2 regions of the Caulobacter sp. FW305-C-30-S16 genome follow, and region 1 is predicted to be linked to the other one. Evidence: predicted binding sites of a transcription regulator. Region 1 holds the regulator's gene; the other holds the start of a gene.
What was found. Region 1 encodes LexA, which represses DNA repair genes until DNA is damaged. Its sites were predicted from a motif close to ATGTTCNCNANNTGTTCT; they were not measured.

Region 1 (10,585 bases):
GCGTGCGCCTTGCGGGCGGCGTCGAGCGGATCGCCCCGTGTGACGAAGACATCGGCGACCAGATCGGCCAGCCGGGCGTCATCGGCCAGCCGGATGTAGTGGGCGTTGACGTAGTTCAGCTTGTCCCAGTCGAGCCGCGACGCGCCCTTGTTGGCGTCGGCGATGTCGAACCAGGCGATGGCCTCGGCGTCGCTGAACAGTTCGTCGTCGCCGTGGCTCCAGCCCAGGCGGGCCAGGTAGTTGCGCATCGCTTCGGGCAGATAGCCCAGGCTGGCGAAATCGGTCACCGCCGTGGCGCCGTGGCGCTTGGACAGCTTGGCGCCGTCCTCGCCATGGATCAGCGGGATATGGGCGAAGGCGGGAACCACCCAGCCCATCGCCTGGTAGATCAGGCACTGGCGGGCGGCGTTGTTCAGATGGTCGTCGCCGCGGATGATGTGGGTGACGTCCATGTCGTGGTCATCGACCACCACGGCGAGGTTGTAGGTCGGCGCGCCGTCCGAGCGCAGCAGGACCAGATCGTCCAGATCCCGGTTGCGGAACGTGACCGCGCCCTGGACCAGGTCGCTGACCACGGTGTCGCCGTTCTTCGGGCCGCGGAAACGGATGGCATGCGGCCGGGCCAGGTCCTCAGGCGAGGGGTCCTTGTCGCGCCAGGGCGAGCGCAGGGCGTGGCCGGCGGCCTGGGCCTTCTCGCGGGCGGCGGTGAGCTCGTCGCCGGACAGCCAGCAGCGGTAGGCCTTGCCGGCCTCGAGCAGCTCCAGGACCACGGCGCGGTGCCGGTCGGCGCGGGCGGCCTGGAACACCGGCTCGCCGTCGAACGGCAGGCCCAGCCAGGCAAGTCCGTCGAAGATCACCTGCACGGCCGCCTCGGTCGAGCGCTCACGATCGGTGTCCTCGACACGCAAAAGGAAGCGACCACCCGTGTGTTTCGCGTATAGGTAGTTGAACAGGGCGGTGCGCGCCGTGCCGATGTGCATGGAGCCGGTCGGCGAGGGGGCGATTCGGGTGACGACGGGCCTGGAGTCGGACATCTCGGGAGGGTCTGGAAGGTCGGGGGCGCCTCTTAGCATGGTCGCTCGCGCCGCTCATAGCCTTGCCGGCCTGCACGCTGAATTCGCCGCACAGGCGAGCCGCTGGACGCTCTGGACGCCGGTGGCGTTCGGCCTGGGCGGGGCCGGATATATGACCCTGAGGGTCGAGCCGCCCCTGTGGCTGGCGATGCTCCTGGCGGTCGCGGCGGTCGCCGCCGCCTGGGCGGCCCGACGCTGGCGCGGAGACGGCCTGATCGTGGTCGCCGCCGTCCTGGCGGCCTTCGCCGCGACCGGGCTGCTGGGGGCCAAGCTCCGGTCGGACCTGGTCGCGGGGCCGATCGCGCCGCCGGCCGACACGCCACGCTGGATTGAGGGCTGGGTCGTCGATGTGCCCAGCCGGGGCGCCGGCGGCATGCGCGTGCTGGTCGCGCCGGAGTGGGTCTCGGGCCTCGCGCCGGAAGAGACGCCGGTGCGGGTGCGGGTCACGTTGCGCGAGGGAATAGCGCCGTCGCCGCCGGGCTCGGCGATCCGCCTGCGGGCGATGATCGGGCCGCCGCCCGACCCGGCCAGTCCGGGCGCCTACGACTTCGCCCGCGATGCCTGGTTCGACCGCGTCGGGGGTGTCGGCTTCTCGCTCGGTGCGCCGGAGGCGGCCGCCCTGTCGCGCCCGCCCTGGCGTCTGAGGATGACCATGGCCATCAACGCGGCGCGCTGGCGGCTGGCGGAGCGGATCGTCGCGCGGATGGGCGAGGCCAGCGGCGGCATCGGCGCGGCGATGGTCACCGGACACGAGGCCTGGATCACGCCACAGCAGACAGAGGACATGCGCGCCTCGGGCCTGGCGCATATCCTGTCGATCTCGGGCCTGCATATGGCCATCGTCGGAGGCTTCGTCTTCGCGGCGGTGCGGTTGCTGGTCGCGCTCTGGCCGTGGCTGGCGTTGAGAGTGTCGGGCAAGAAGGTCGCGGCTTCGGCCGGCCTTCTGGCGGTCGCGACCTATCTGGTGGTGTCGGGCGCTCCGCCGCCGGCCGAGCGCGCGGCGATCACCGCCTCGGTCGCCTTCGCCGCCATCCTGTTCGACCGCCAGGCGATCAGCCTGCGCACGCTGGCGGTGGCCGCGTTGATCATCCTGGCGCTGCAGCCCGAAGCTGCCGCCGCGCCCGGCTTCCAGATGTCGTTCGCCGCGACCACGGCGCTGGTGGCCCTGGCCGAGGCCTGGCCCAGACCGGTGCGGGAGATCTCGACGCCCTGGTGGATCCGCGGGCCGCAGGCGGTCGTGGTCTGGGTGCTTGCGGCGCTGGCGGCCAGCTTCGTGGCGGGTCTGGCGACGGGGCCGTTCGCGATGCACCACTTCAACCGTATGGCCAGCTATGGCCTGTTCGCCAATCTGCTGGTCTCGCCACTGTCGAGCTTCGTCATCATGCCGTTCCTCGCGCTCGGCGGCGCGCTGGAGTCGCTCGGCCTCGGCGGTCCGTTCCTGTGGGTGGCGGGGCAGGGGATCGATGCGATGGTCGGCGTCGCCCACGCGACCGCTGTGCAGCCCGGAGCCCAGATGGTCATCGCCAGCGCGCCCGGCGCAGCTTTGCCGACCGCGTTCCTTGGCATCATGCTGCTGTGTCTGTGGAAGGGCCGTCTGCGCTGGCTCGGCGCGCCGCTGGCGATGGCGGTGCTGATCTGGCCCCGGCCCGAGCCGCCGGACGTCTGGATCGCCTCTGACGGGGCTGCCGTGGCGGTTCGGCAGGGACGGGACGCCATCCTGCTGCGGCCGGAGGCCCGCCGCTTCGCCGCCGACCTCTGGGCGCGCAGGCGTGGCCTTGCGATCAGCGCGGATCCGGAGAGGGCGCGGGACGGCCTGTTCGCCTGCGATCGTTTCGCCTGTCGTCCGGGCACGGGCGCCGACCTGGCCTTCTGGTCGGGCAAGAGGCCGCCGAGGCGGACTGTTTATGATCAGCTTTGCGCGCCCGGCCGACTGGTGATCCTGCGCTCGGATCCGCACGGCCGCGGCTGTGAGGATGCGTTCCTGCTATCCGCGCGCGACTTCGCCCAGGGCGGCTCGGCGGAGCTGTGGCGGACGCCGGGCGGATGGCGGGTCAGGTGGGCGAACGACTTGAGGGGAAGGCGGCCGTGGACGGGGTAGAACCCACGACTAGCCGTGACGCGGAAATCGGCATTGCGGCAGTGACTGGGTCGCCTTCACAACAATCCTCCCGAGCTTCGCTGGGGAGGGGGACCACGCGGAGCCTGGTGGAGGGGATTCCGTGCACCGACTCCCCCTCAGTCACGCTACGCGTGACAGCTTCCCACAAGGGTGGGGAGCATCGCCTACGGGTCTAGTGATACTTGCGGATCAGCCCGACGAGCTTGCCCTGGACCTCGACCTGGTCGGGGCCGTAGACGCGGGTCTGGTACTTCGGGTTGGCCGCTTCCAGCGCGATGCTGGCGCCCTTGCGGCGCAGGCGCTTGAGCGTGGCTTCCTCGCCCATCACCAGCGCCACGACGATCTCGCCGCTGTGGGCCGTGTCGGTCTTGCGGATCAGCACGAAGTCGCCGTCGAGGATCCCGGCCTCGATCATCGAGTCGCCCTGCACCTCGAGCACATAGTGTTCGCCGGCGCCGAGCATGCTCTCGGAGACCAGCATCTTCTCGCGCTCGACCTGCAGCGCCTCGATCGGCGAGCCGGCGGCGATGCGGCCGAGCAGGGGAATCTCGCGGACATCGTTGGCGATGATCGGCGCCGACGAAGCGCTCGGCTTGTCGCCGGTCACGACTTGCGGCTTGAAGGCCTGCCGACCGCCGGACGGGGCGGAGGTTGTCGCCTGCTGCGGCAGCTTGGTGACTTCAAGCGCGCGCGCCCGGTGCGGCAGGCGGCGCAGGAAGCCGCGTTCCTCCAGCGCCGTGATCAGGCGGTGGATGCCTGACTTGGAGGCCAGATCGAGCGCCTCCTTCATCTCGTCAAACGAAGGCGAAACGCCGCTCTCCTTGATCCGCTCGTGAATGAACATGAGCAGTTCGTGCTGTTTGCGAGTGAGCATCTGCCGGGCCTCGTCACCGAATCTGTCGCGGAACAAACCGCTAACAACTGTCGATGTTCTCTAGGCGTTCTTGGTTTCTGTCAAGTTAACGGCCCTGGGAGGCTCAGGGAGCTCACGAAAAAGCGAGGGAACACGGGCGCTTGCTGGTCGTTTCGACGACGTAGCAAGCCCGCGAGAGACCATGTCGTTCACCGAACTGCAGACCCCGATTCCGATGACTGTCGAGGGCAAGGGCCCCGGGCAGGCGATCGCCGTGATCGACTACGGGCCCGAGCATCACCTGATCTGGGTCGTCGCCCTCGACGACAGCGGCGAGATCTGGAGCACGCCCAATCCAAAGGTGCGGATGCAGTCCAACTGGACCATGGGCCGGAAGGTGCGGCCTGGCGGGGACGTGGAATCGCTACGGCCCGCGGCGGTGAGGGGCTAAGCGCCCAGCAACGCCCTTGTCGCTGCTTCCACATCCGCCTGGCGCATCAGGCTCTCGCCGACCAGCATCGCCTTCGCTCCGGAGCCTTCCAGTCGCGCGGCGTCTGCGGCGGTGAAGATGCCGCTTTCAGTGACCAGCAGCGCGCCGGCCGGCGCCCGGTCGGCGAGGCGTTCGGTGATGGCCAGATCGACCGTGAAGGTCTTCAGATCGCGGTTGTTCACGCCTACCAGCGTCGCGCCGAGTGCTCCGGCGCGGTCCATCTCGGCCTCGTCATGCACCTCGACCAGCGCGTCCATGCCGTAGCGGGCGGCCTCGGCCATCAGGTCGGCGGCGAGCGCGTCGTCGATCATCGCCAGGATGACGAGGATGGCGTCGGCGCCGAGCGCGCGGGACTCGGCGACCTGCCAGGGGTCGACGAGGAAGTCCTTGCGAATACAGGGCAGGGCGGTGGCGGCGCGGGCCACGACCAGATAGCCGTCCGCGCCCTGGAAGCTCGGCCCGTCGGTCAGGACCGACAGGCAGGCCGCGCCCCCGGCTTCATAGGCGCGGGCCAGCGCGGGGGGATCGAAGTCCGCCCGGATCAGGCCCTTGGACGGGCTCGCCTTCTTGATCTCTGCGATCAGGGACAGGCGGCCGGGCGCGTGATGACGTTCGAGGGCGGCCTTGAACCCGCGCGGAGCGTCGGCGCCCCGTGCAGCCGCCTCGACCTCGGCGAGCGACCGCGCGGGCTTCCGTTCGGCCACTTCATCGCGCTTGTAGGCGGCGATCCTCGCCAGAATGTCGGTCACGCGGTCACCGCGATCAGGGTCTCCAGCGCCTTCAGCGCCCGGCCGTCGTCGATCACCTTCCGAGCCAACTCGACGCCCTCGCGAAGGGTTTCGACCGTGTCGGCGACGAGGAAGGCGGCGGCGGTATTCAGCAGCACGATGTCGCGATAGGCGCCGGTCTGGCCGTTCAGCAGGTCGCGCAGCGCCGCGGCGTTGAACTCGGGGTCTCCGCCGGTGAGGTCCGCGAGCGAACCGCGATGCAATCCAACGGCTTCCGGCGTAATCTGAAACAGGCGGACGCCGCCGTCGCGCCATTCGGCGACCTCGGTCTCGCCGGTGATGGTCAGCTCGTCCATGCCCTGGCCGTGCACTGACCAGGCGCGGGTCGCGCCGAGCGCGCCGAGCGCGTGGGCGATCGGCTCAACGAAGCGCGGCGCCGAGACGCCGACCACCTGGCGCCTGGCGCCGGCTGGATTGGTCAATGGGCCCAACAGATTGAAAATCGTACGGAAACCAAGCTGCTGCCGGATCGGCGAGACGTGCTTCATCGCCCCGTGGTGCGCCTGGGCGAACAGGAAGCAGATGCCGGCCTCGTCCAGCGCCTTGCGCTGCTTGTCGAGACCGGGGTCGATATTGACGCCCAGCGCCGCCAGCACGTCGGCGGTGCCGGACTTGCTGGTGATCGCCCGATTGCCGTGCTTGGCGACCTTCAGTCCGCCGCCCGCCGCCACGAACCCGACGGCCGTGGAGATGTTCAGCGTATGCAGGCCGTCGCCGCCGGTGCCGCAGACGTCGACCGTTTCGTAGGGCAGATCCAGATGCACCGCGGCGCGGCGCATGGCGCGTGCGCAGGCGACGATTTCGCCGACGGTCTCGCCGCGCAGCCGGATTGCGGTGACCGCCGCCGCCACCTGGGCGGGGGTGGGTTCGCCGCGCAGGCAGGCGCCGAAGAACGCCTCGGCGTCCTCTTCCGACAGCGTCGCGCCGTCAGCCAGACGGCTCAGCAGGGGCTTGAAGGCGTCGGACACGGTCTAGACGGCTTCTGCGCGTTTCACGCCCGCCAGGTCGAGGAAATTGGCCAGCAGGATGTGGCCGCCCTCAGTGGCGATCGACTCGGGATGGAACTGCACGCCGTGCACCGGGCGGGTCCTGTGCTGGAAGCCCATGATCTCGCCGTCGTCCGTCCAGGCGGTGACCTCCAGAACGTCCGGCAGGCTTTCCTTGGGCACCGACAGGCTGTGATAGCGGGCCGCCGTGAAGGGGTTGGGCATGCCCTTGAACATGCCCTTGTCGGTGTGATGGATCGGGCTCGTCTTGCCGTGCATGATCGACTTGGCCCGCACGACCTCGCCGCCGTAGGCCTGACCGATGGCCTGGTGGCCGAGACAGACGCCGAGGATCGGCAGGTCTTCCGGCGCGCCGCGCAGCAGCGGCAGGCAGATCCCCGCCTGGTCCGGCGCGCAGGGTCCGGGCGACAGCAGCACGGCCTCGGGCTTCATCCCGAGCGCTTCCTGCACCGTCAGCGCATCGTTGCGCCAGACAGCCGTCTCCGCCCCCAGTTCGTTCAGGTAGTGAACGAGGTTGTAGGTAAAGCTGTCGTAGTTATCGATGACGAGGATCATGGCCCCGCTGTTCTAGGCGGTGGCGGGGTTTGCGCCAAGGGGCGGCGCGCTTCATCCTGTCAGCCATGGCGCACGCTGATTCCGTTCTCGACCACGAGGCCATGGCCTATGCCAAGGGGCTGCTGAAGGCTCCGCTGGAGAAGGACAGCCTGCTGGCGGCGCTGGCCGCGGCGCTGTTCGCGGCCGTGTCGGCGCTGGCGTTCGCGGTGGCGATGGTCATGGCCCCGCCGGTCACGACCAGCCGGCTGGCGCTGGAGCCGGAAGCGTCGAGCGCCGAGGTCGTCTCGGCCAGTGAGAACAACTAGCGCGTTCCGCCGGACAGATGAAATTCAAGCGGCAGCCTGACCAGTCGCCCGGTGGTCGGAGCGCCGTCTCCATCAACTTCGGCCATCTTGAAAAAGTAGGCGAGCTTCAGCACAGCCTTGCCGAAATCATATCCTTCCGGCGTCTCGCTGATCAGGGTGCACGACTGCAACCGGCCCTTCGGCGTGACCTTGCATTCGACGATCGCCCCGCCGCTCAGTCCGGCGGACAGGGCTTTCTCCGGATAATGACTGGCCACGTCGCGCCCGGTCGGCATCCTCTGCCAGACCGGGTGTGCGATGAGCGTGGCAGACGCCGTAACAGAGTCCTCCGCGCCAGCGACGCTCGCGACGGTTCCGGTCAACACGATGACTAGCAGCGCGGACTTCAAACGAAAGCTCATCGCGGTCGCTCTCCCGAAGGTAGCGGTTGCGCTAGCATGCTCTCCAGGCGTCGCCAAGCAGCCTAGCTGAACCGCCAGGCCTCCGCCGCTGCTCGGCGCAGGGCGTTCGACTTGTGCAGGGTCTCGTCGTACTCGGCGTCCGGGTCGCTGTCGGCGACGACGCCGCCGCCGGCCTGGACGTACATGGTCCCGTCCTTGACCAGCGCTGTGCGCAGCACGATGCAGGTGTCGACCGAGCCGTCGGCGCCGAAGTAGCCGACCGCCCCGGCGTAGCCCAGGCCGCGCTTCTCGATCTCCAGTTCGTCGATGATCTCCATCGCCCGCACCTTCGGCGCGCCCGACAGGGTGCCGGCCGGCAGGGCGGCCATCAGCACGTCGACGGGATCCAGGCCATCCGGCGCATCGCCCTCGACGTTCGAGACGATGTGCATCACGTGGCTGTAGCGCTCGATGATGAAGCTCTGCGTCACCCGGACGGCCGGGCCGCGCTGGGCTTTCGCCGGTTCGTTGCGCCCCGGTTCGCGCAGCCGGGCGACGCGGCCGACGTCGTTGCGGCCGAGGTCCAGCAGCATCAGGTGCTCGGCCCGTTCCTTGGGGTCGGCGAGCAGCTCCTGCTCCAGCGCCAGGTCCTGCTCCGGCGTCGCGCCGCGCGGGCGGGTGCCGGCGATCGGCCGGATGGTCACCTTGCCGTCGCGCAGCCGCACGAGGATTTCAGGGCTCGAGCCGACCAGCTGGAACGGTCCGAAGTTCAGATAGAACAGGAAGGGCGAGGGGTTGGTTCGCCGTAGCGAGCGGTAGAGGGCGAACGGCGCGGCCTTGAGCGGCGCGCGGAAGCGGTGGCTCGGCACCACCTGGAAGATGTCGCCGGCGCGGATGTAGTCCTTGGCCTTCTCGACGATCACCGCATAGTCCTCGCGGCTGACCGGCGTCTCGAAGACGTCCGGGCCAGGCGCGCCTTCCGGCGCGGGGGCTGGCAGGGGTTGGCGAAGGTCGGCCATCACCGCGTCGAGCCGGGCAATGGCCTCGGCGTGGGCGGCTTCAGCGCTGACGCCCTTCACCGGCCGCGCGGGGGTCACCAGCACGATTTCCTGGGCGATGGCGTCGAACACCGCCACGATCGACGGGCGGATCATCACCGCGTCGGGCAGGTCGAGCGGATCGGGATTGATGTTCGGCAGCCGCTCGGCCAGCCGGACCATGTCGTAGCCCAGCGCGCCATAGATGCCGGCGGCGGGCGGCGGCAGACCGGCCGGCAGCTCGATCCGCGAGCGGGCGACCAGGTCGCGCAGGCTGTCCAGCGCTCCGCCGGACTGCGGCGTGAACCGGCCCTCGGCGATGGCCTCGTGCTCGGCGACCTCGGCGGCGTCGCCGCGACAGCGCCAGACCAGGTCAGGCTTCATCGCCACGATGGAGTAGCGCCCACGCCAGGCGCCGCCCTCGACGGACTCGAACAGGAAGGCGTAGGGCCGATCACGGGCGATCTTCAGATAGGCCGAGACCGGCGTCTCCAGATCATCGATCAGCCGGCGCCAGACGACCTGGGGCCGTCCCGCCTCCCATGCCGCCCGGAAGCTGTCGAAGGACGGCTCGGTCGTCACTTCGCCTTGCCCGCGGGCGCGTCCTCGCCCTCTGCCGCCTGGGTCTGGTCAAGGCCGATGGCCATGCGGGCGCGGGTCAGGTCGGTGCGGGTCTTCAGCTTCGTCCGGGCGTAACCGCGGGCGGCTTCGCCGATGTCGCCGAAGATGTCCTGGGTGAACTGCTGACGGCCCTGCTCGGTGGCCTGGGCCACCTGGGCCGGGTCGCCCGTGCGGATCGCCGTGACGACCGCGACGGCGACGCTGAAGTTCGGCGCGCTGGCGGTGAACGGCTCGCCCTTCTTGGAGCCGAGCGCGCCGCCGACCAGTTCGCGGCCGAGCGCCTGGTGCGCCTGCACCGTGGCGCGGCTCATGCCCGGGACGCGGACGACCGTTGCGCCGGCCGAGGCGGCGACCGCCTCGATCGACTCACCCTTGCGGATGCGGGCGGTCAGGGCCTCGGCGCGGGCCTTCATCAGGTCGGCCTGGCGCTTCAAAGTGATCGTCCGGACCAGTTGCGGCCGGATGGTGGCCATCGGCGGCAGGGCCGGCGGCACAATACGGTCGACGCGGACGGCGAAGTACTCGCCTTCGCCGGCTTCCTGGATGTCGCTCTCGCCACCCTGGGCCAGGTCGTAGGCGGCCTTGAGGATCTGCGGCGAGATACCGGCGACGGGGTTGCCGTCCATGCCGCGGCCGTCGGCCGTCACCGGGGCGTAGACCGTGGTCGGCACGCCGGCCTTGGCGGCGGCTTCGGGCAGGGTCGCACCGGCTTCGTGGGCGTCCTCGTAGACCTTGGACATGTCGGAGATCTTCGCGCCGGCCAGGTCGCCGCGCACCTTGGCCTCGATGGCCGCGCGGTGCTCCTCGAGCGTGGCGGTCGTGCCGGCCGTGACCTTCAGGACCTTGACCACCGCCAGGCCGAACTGGCCCTTGATCGGTCCGCTGACGCCGCCTTCCGGAAGCGAGAAGGCGGAGGCGGCGACGGCCGGATCGAAGAAGGACGAGCGCGGCTTGTCGGGGAACGTCGTCGCCGACTTGCCGTAGGCCTTGGCGATCGCGGCGGGATCCTCGCCCTTCTGCAGGCGGGTGATAATCGCGGCGGCCTGGGCCGCGTCGTTGGCGGCGATCTGGACCACCGTGCGCAGTTCCGGCTTGGACAGGCTGTCCTTCATGAAGTCGAACTGCTTCTGGACCTCGGCCTGGCTGACCGTGACCGTGCTCTCAAAGTCCTTGGCGGTGAAACGAACGACGGTGAAGCCGCGGAATTCCGGCAGGGTCATCTGCGCGGCGTTTTCCTTCAGGAAGGCATTGATGTCGGCGTCGGTCGGCGCGGGCACGGGACCGATGCTGGCCGGCGTCACCGTGAAGTAGGCCAGGTCACGCTGCTCGAGCGCGAACAGGCCCCCGATCGCGGAAT
Region 2 (6,530 bases), on a different contig from region 1:
TGTCGACGCCCAGCAGGCTGGTCAGGAACAGGGCCGCGTCGAACAGCGCCTCGGCCACGCCCGGCACGAAGAACACGACCGCGATCAGAATGAAGATCGCCACCTTCTCCACCGGCGCCACCTTCGCCTGCAGGTCCGGCGGCAGGAACGGGCGGATCACGCCGTAGCCGTCCAGCCCGGGCACGGGCAACAGGTTGAAGAAGAAGGCCATCGCCTGGAACAGCGCCAGCAGCGCCACGGCCGGCCACAGCGGACCGCCCCAGCCGCTGGCCGGTCCGACGGCCAGCAGGATCGACAGCACGATCAGCACCAGCAGCGTGCCGACCGGTCCGGCCAGCGAGGCGGCCGATCGCCAGGCCGCGCTGCGCATCAGGTCCGGCCGCAGGTAGACCGCGCCGCCGGGCAGGGCGATCCCGCCGATCGCCAGGACAATGACGGGGAAGACGATGCTGGTGGCGACGTCGGCGTACTTGAGCGGATCAAACCCCAGATAGCCGGCCGCCTCGACCGTGTGATCGCCGGCCTTCCAGGCGACAAAGGCGTGGCTGAACTCGTGGACGGCCAGCGCGACGATCCAGCCGACCATGACGAACAGGAATGTCAGGATCCCGGTCAGCGCGGGCGGCGCATGGACCAGCGTCATCCCGATCAGCACCCAGCTGCTCAGCAGCAGTATTCCGTTCCGACTCATTCGCCCCTCCGGCCGTCACGCCACTATGCGTGAGCCGGAGCGCTACCCCCACTGCTCTTTCAGTCCCGCGCGACGGGCCGCGACCGGCGGCGCCGTTTCCCGCACGATCGCCGGCTCGGGGCGATCGGCGGGGCGGCCGTAAAGCCAGCCCTGGGCGAAGTCGACGCCGGCCTTGCGGGCGGCGTCCTCGATCTCGACCGTCTCGACCATCTCGGCGACGGTCTTGACCTTGAGTTCCTTGCACAGCTGCACCAGGTGCCGCACCAGCGCGCCGTCCCGGCCGTCGCTGGCCAGGTCGCGCACATAGCGGCCGTCGATCTTGACCACATCGACGCTGAGCCGCTGCAGATAGGCGAACGAGGCGGCCCCGGCGCCGAAGTCGTCGAGGCAGACCTTGCAGCCGAGGCCGCGCAGGCTCTGGATATGCCGGTTGGCGAGGTCGAGGTCATCGATGGCGGCGCTCTCGGTGACCTCGAAGATCAGCCGGTCCTTCAGCCGCGCGTCGGCCTTGATCATCCGCTCCAGTCCCGCGACGAAAATCTCGCTGCCGATCGACCGGCCGGAAATGTTGGCCGCCAGACGGACCTTGCCCGTGCGGTCGCCCTTGAGCTGGCGGATCACCTGCTCGACCACCGCCTGGTCGAGCTCCTCGATCAGGTCGAACTCCTCGGCCATGCGAACCATGGTGAACGGACTGCCGCCGTCCTCGAACCGGACCAGCGCCTCGTGGTGATGCGCGATCCCGGTCTGGATATCGACGACCGGCTGGTAGGCGAGGGTGAACCGGCGCTGGCTGACCGCCGCGCCCAGCTCGCCGGCCTTGGTCAGGGTGCGACGCACGGACCGGTCCATGGCCTGGCTCAGGGTGATCGGCGGCACATCCTTCAGACCCTGTTCGATGAAGTCGTCCAGGGCGTAGCGCAGCGCGCGGGCAAGGCGGGCGGGCGAGCCAGACTCCATCGGCACGGCGTGGGCTGCGGCGCCCAGGCTCTGGCCGCCGGCGCAGCTGGCCACCACCCGGGTCAGGCGCTTGATCATGGTCGCGGGGTTCTCGCCCTGCTCGCGCAGCAGCACGAACCGGTCGTCGCCGACCTTGGCGGCGCCGGAGCCCTGCAGGGACTCGGCGCGCAGGGCCCCGGCGACCTGTCTCTCCAGCGCGGCGCCGGCCTCGGGCCCCAGCAGGGCGCTGGCGTCGGTCAGGCCGTTCATCTCGACCATCGCGAGTTCCAGTTGCTGGCCAGTGGCCTTGGCGGCGTCCATCAGGGACTTGGTGATCGCCTCGAAGCCGTCGCGGCTCAGCAGCCCGTCACTGGCGCTCGACCCGGCGGCCGGCGGTGCGGCGGCGGACAGCAGGGCGCAGGAAATCCGTCCTTCGTTCTGAGGCAGGCGACGGGCGGTGAAGGCGACCGCACGGCCCGGCTGGCCGGCCACGCGCACCACCAGCGGCGCGCGGCGGGCCCCGTCGTCCAGCCCGGCGATCAGCGCGTCCAGCATCGGCCGGTCGGCCTCGACCACCAGATCACCCACAGATCGCCCGACCAGCCCGGCCTCATCCACGCCCAGGGTGGCCTGGGCAGCGCCAAGGGCGAGCAGAATGACCCCGCCGGACTCAATCTCGAGCAACATGTCGGCGTTGGCGAAGGCGAGGCCGAGCAGGCGGCGGGCGGCGATGGACAAGGCGAAGACTCCCCGGAACCCGCCCAGTTTGCACGGACGGCCTTAAGGCCCGGTTGCCGCCGGCGTCATGGCGTGACGTTTTGCGACCCGGGTCGGCGGACATCTGAGGAGGCGGGCCGGAAACCCGGCGGCCAGGACGAAATACAATTTCTGCGCGCAACAATGAGAACATATTGCCAACCGGAACAAACCATGATCAAAGTTTGTCCGTGGGCCACGCGGCCCGGCAGAATCGTGGAATAAGGACGGCTCCCATGAACCAGGCGGCTTTGAGACTCGTGACACGCGACGAAGGTGACAAGCAGCGCGCGCTCGAAGCGGCGCTGACGCAGATCGATCGGGCCTTCGGCAAGGGCTCGGTGATGCGGCTGGGCTCCAAGAGCAAGATCGAGGTCGAGGCGGTGCCCACCGGCTCGCTCGGGCTCGACATCGCGCTGGGCATCGGCGGTCTGCCCAAGGGGCGGGTGGTCGAGATCTACGGTCCGGAAAGCTCGGGCAAGACGACCCTGGCCCTGCATGTCGTGGCCGAGGTCCAGAAGGCCGGCGGAACCGCCGCCTTCGTCGACGCCGAGCACGCCCTGGATCCGCAGTACGCGCGCAAGCTGGGCGTCAATCTCGATGACCTGCTGGTGTCCCAGCCGGACACCGGCGAGCAGGCGCTCGAGATCACTGACACCCTGGTGCGGTCCGGCGCCGTCGACGTGATCGTCATCGACTCGGTCGCGGCCCTGACGCCGCGCGCCGAAATCGAAGGTGAGATGGGCGACAGCCTGCCGGGCCTTCAGGCCCGTCTGATGAGCCAGGCGCTGCGCAAGCTGACCGCCTCCATCTCCAAGGCCGGCACCCTGGTCATCTTCATCAACCAGATCCGTATGAAGATCGGCGTGATGTACGGCAGCCCGGAAACGACCACGGGCGGCAACGCCCTGAAGTTTTACGCCTCGGTGCGCCTGGACATCCGCCGCACGGGTTCGGTCAAGATCCGCGACGAGATCGTCGGCAACAACGTCCGGGTGAAGGTGGTCAAGAACAAGGTCGCCCCGCCGTTCCGCGAGGTCGAGTTCGACATCATGTACGGCGAGGGCATCTCCAAGCTCGGCGAGATCATCGACCTTGGCGTCAAGGCCGGTGTGATCGACAAGTCGGGCTCCTGGTTCTCCTTCGGCGACCAGCGCATCGGCCAGGGCCGCGACAATGTCCGCGAGTTCCTCAAGAAGAATCCCGACATCGCCAAACAGATCGAGGACGCCGTGCGCGGCAAGTCCGAGATCATCGAGGAGGAACTGCTCGTCGGTCCCACCGAGGGCGAAGACGAGGACTAGCCCCGGGCGAAGGCTTTCGCGGCGCGCCTCTCCGCGCCGGGCGTTCGCCCACCCGCAGCCCGCGTGGCCCCGCGGGGCGCACCGCGATTGAAGGACGTCCGGCGCCACCGCCGGGCGTCCTTTTTCGTCCGATCGTTTCCTGCTCCCGGCGGAAGAAGGTGTCGGCGTAGCCGACGGATGCGGGCTTACGAACCCTGCCGACCCAGGCCGTGACCCCTAGCCCTCCTTCTCCCTCCGGGAGAGGGTTGCTTCACGACCGTCCAGCCGGTCGCGGATTCCCCTCTCGCGCGCCTTTTCCTTTGTGGCGCGGGCGGCCGTTGGTTAAGGAGCCGGTTCCATTCCATCCCGGCGAGGGGGCGGCGCCCCGGACCGACAGCGACCTGGCCGAACGATGAAGAGTCTCAACGATATCCGCAGCGCGTTCCTGGACTATTTCGGGAGCAACGGGCACGCCGTGACCGCCTCGGCCCCGCTGGTGCCGCAGAACGATCCGACGCTGCTGTTCGTCAACGCCGGCATGGTGCCGTTCAAGAACATGTTCACCGGCGCGGAGACGCCGCCGACGCCGCGTGCGGTGTCCTCGCAGAAGTGCGTGCGCGCCGGCGGCAAGCACAACGACCTGGACAACGTCGGCTACACCGCCCGCCACCACACCTTCTTCGAGATGCTCGGCAACTTCTCGTTCGGCGACTACTTCAAGGAGCAGGCGATCGAACACGCCTGGACCCTGCTGACGCGCGACTTCGGCCTGGCGAAAGAGAAGCTGCTGGTCACGGTCTATCACACCGACGACGAGGCGGCGGCGCTGTGGCGCAAGATCGCCGGCCTGTCCGACGACCGGATCATCCGCATCGCGACCAACGACAACTTCTGGTCGATGGGCGACACGGGTCCCTGCGGCCCCTGTTCGGAGATCTTCTTCGACCATGGCGACAAGGTCTGGGGCGGGCCTCCGGGCAGCGCTGAAGAGGACGGCGACCGGTTCATCGAGATCTGGAACCTGGTCTTCATGCAGTTCGAGCAGCACGCCGACGGCACGCGCACGAACCTGCCCAAGCCCTCGATCGACACGGGCATGGGTCTGGAACGCATCGCCGCGGTGATGCAGGGCGTGCACGACAACTACGACGTCGACCTGTTCCGCACCCTGATCGCCGCCTCGGAGGAGGCCACGGGCGTCAAGGCCGTGGGCGACCAGGCGCCGTCGCACCGGGTCATCGCCGACCACCTGCGCACCTCGTCCTTCCTGATCGCCGACGGCATCACCCCGTCAAACGAAGGCCGGGGCTATGTGCTGCGCCGGATCATGCGCCGCGCCATGCGTCATGCTCACCTGCTCGGCGCGACCGAGCCTCTGATGCACCGCCTGGCGCCGACCCTCGTCGACCAGATGGGCGCCGCCTATCCCGAGCTGCGCCGGGCCCAGCCGGCCATCGTCGAGACCCTGCGCCAGGAGGAGGAGCGGTTCCGCCGCACCCTCGGCCGCGGCATGATCCTGCTGGACGAGGCCACCGCGCCCCTGTCCGAGGGCGGCGTCCTGTCCGGCGACGTGGCGTTCAAGCTGCACGACACCTACGGCTTCCCGCTCGACCTGACCCAGGATGCGGTCCGTTCGCGCGGCCTGACCGTCGATACGGGCGAGTTCGACCGGCTGATGGCCGAGCAACGCGGCAAGTCCGAGGGCCTCAAGGGCACCGGCCAGCAGGTGGCGGCCGCCGAGTGGTTCGCCATCCGCGACCGCGTCGGCGCGTCGGCCTTCACGGGATACGACAGCGTCGATGGAACCGGCACGGTTCAGGCCCTGCTCAGCGACGGCGTCGAGACGGCCGAAGCCCTCACCGGCGACACCGTCCAGGCCGTGTTCGACCGCACCCCCTTCTACGCCGAGAGCGGTGGCCAGGCCGGCGACATCGGCCTGATCGAATGGCCGGGCGGCTCGGCGAAGGTCACCGACGTCCAGAAGCACGCCGGCGACCTGCATGTGCATGACCTTGAGATCGTCGCGGGCAGCCTGAAGGCCGGCCAGGCGGTGACCCTGCAGGTCGATCCCGCCAACCGCACCACCACGCGCGCCAACCACTCGGCCGCCCACCTGATGCACGCGGCCCTGCGCAACGTGCTCGGCGAGCACGTGACCCAGAAGGGCCAGATGGTCGACGGCGAGCGCCTGCGCTTCGACTTCAGCCACGGCGGCCCGCTGACCGCCGACGAACTGGCGCGCATCGAGGACGAGGTGAACGCCGTCGTCCTGCAGAACCGCGCCGCCGAGACGAAGATGATGGCCCCGCAACAGGCCATTGAGGCCGGCGCCATGGCGCTGTTCGGGGAGAAGTACGGCGACGAGGTTCGCGTCCTGACGCTCGGCGACAGCCTGGCCGGGCAGGGCGCCTATTCCGTCGAACTGTGCGGCGGCACCCATGTCGCCCGCACCGGTGACATCGGCCTGTTCAAGATCATCGCCGAACAGGGCATCGCCGCCGGCGTGCGCCGCATCGAGGGTCTGACGGGCCTCGCCGCCCGCCGCTGGCTGCAGGACCAGGCCAATGTCGCCCGCGACCTGGCTGACCGGTTCAAGGTTCCGGTGCTCGAGGTCGGCCAGCGCGTCGATGCGCTCGATGGCCAGCGCCGCAAGCTGGAGAAGGATCTCGCCGAGGCGAAGAAGGCCCTCGCCATGGGCGGCGGCGGCTCGGGCCCCGTGGCGGCTGAGGATATCGGCGGCGTCAGCTTCATCGGCAAGGTGCTCGACGGCGTCGGCGGCAAGGAACTGCGCGGCCTCGCCGAAGAGTTCAGGAAGCAGGCGGGCGTGGTGGCCATCGTCGGCACCGCCGACGGCAAGGCGG

Region 2: recA (recombinase RecA) is a predicted target of LexA. The motif match lies at 2,534-2,551, and genes of this name have one in related genera.

Annotation. Positions count from the first base shown of each region.
Region 1 is NZ_JBYSYH010000003.1:324,703-335,287, reverse strand. It holds gene gltX (glutamate--tRNA ligase) at 1-1,034, opposite strand, end outside; gene AC3WJT_RS13690 (ComEC/Rec2 family competence protein) at 1,072-3,171, shown strand; gene lexA (transcriptional repressor LexA) at 3,365-4,066, opposite strand; gene AC3WJT_RS13680 (hypothetical protein) at 4,248-4,496, shown strand; gene trpC (indole-3-glycerol phosphate synthase TrpC) at 4,493-5,284, opposite strand; gene trpD (anthranilate phosphoribosyltransferase) at 5,281-6,291, opposite strand; gene AC3WJT_RS13665 (anthranilate synthase component II) at 6,295-6,885, opposite strand; gene AC3WJT_RS13660 (hypothetical protein) at 6,951-7,190, shown strand; gene AC3WJT_RS13655 (TonB family protein) at 7,187-7,591, opposite strand; gene trpE (anthranilate synthase component I) at 7,654-9,189, opposite strand; gene AC3WJT_RS13645 (peptidylprolyl isomerase) at 9,186-10,585, opposite strand, start outside.
Region 2 is NZ_JBYSYH010000004.1:296,782-303,311, reverse strand. It holds gene AC3WJT_RS16130 (site-2 protease family protein) at 1-691, opposite strand, end outside; gene AC3WJT_RS16125 (EAL domain-containing protein) at 734-2,368, opposite strand; gene recA (recombinase RecA) at 2,623-3,690, shown strand; gene alaS (alanine--tRNA ligase) at 4,082-6,530, shown strand, end outside.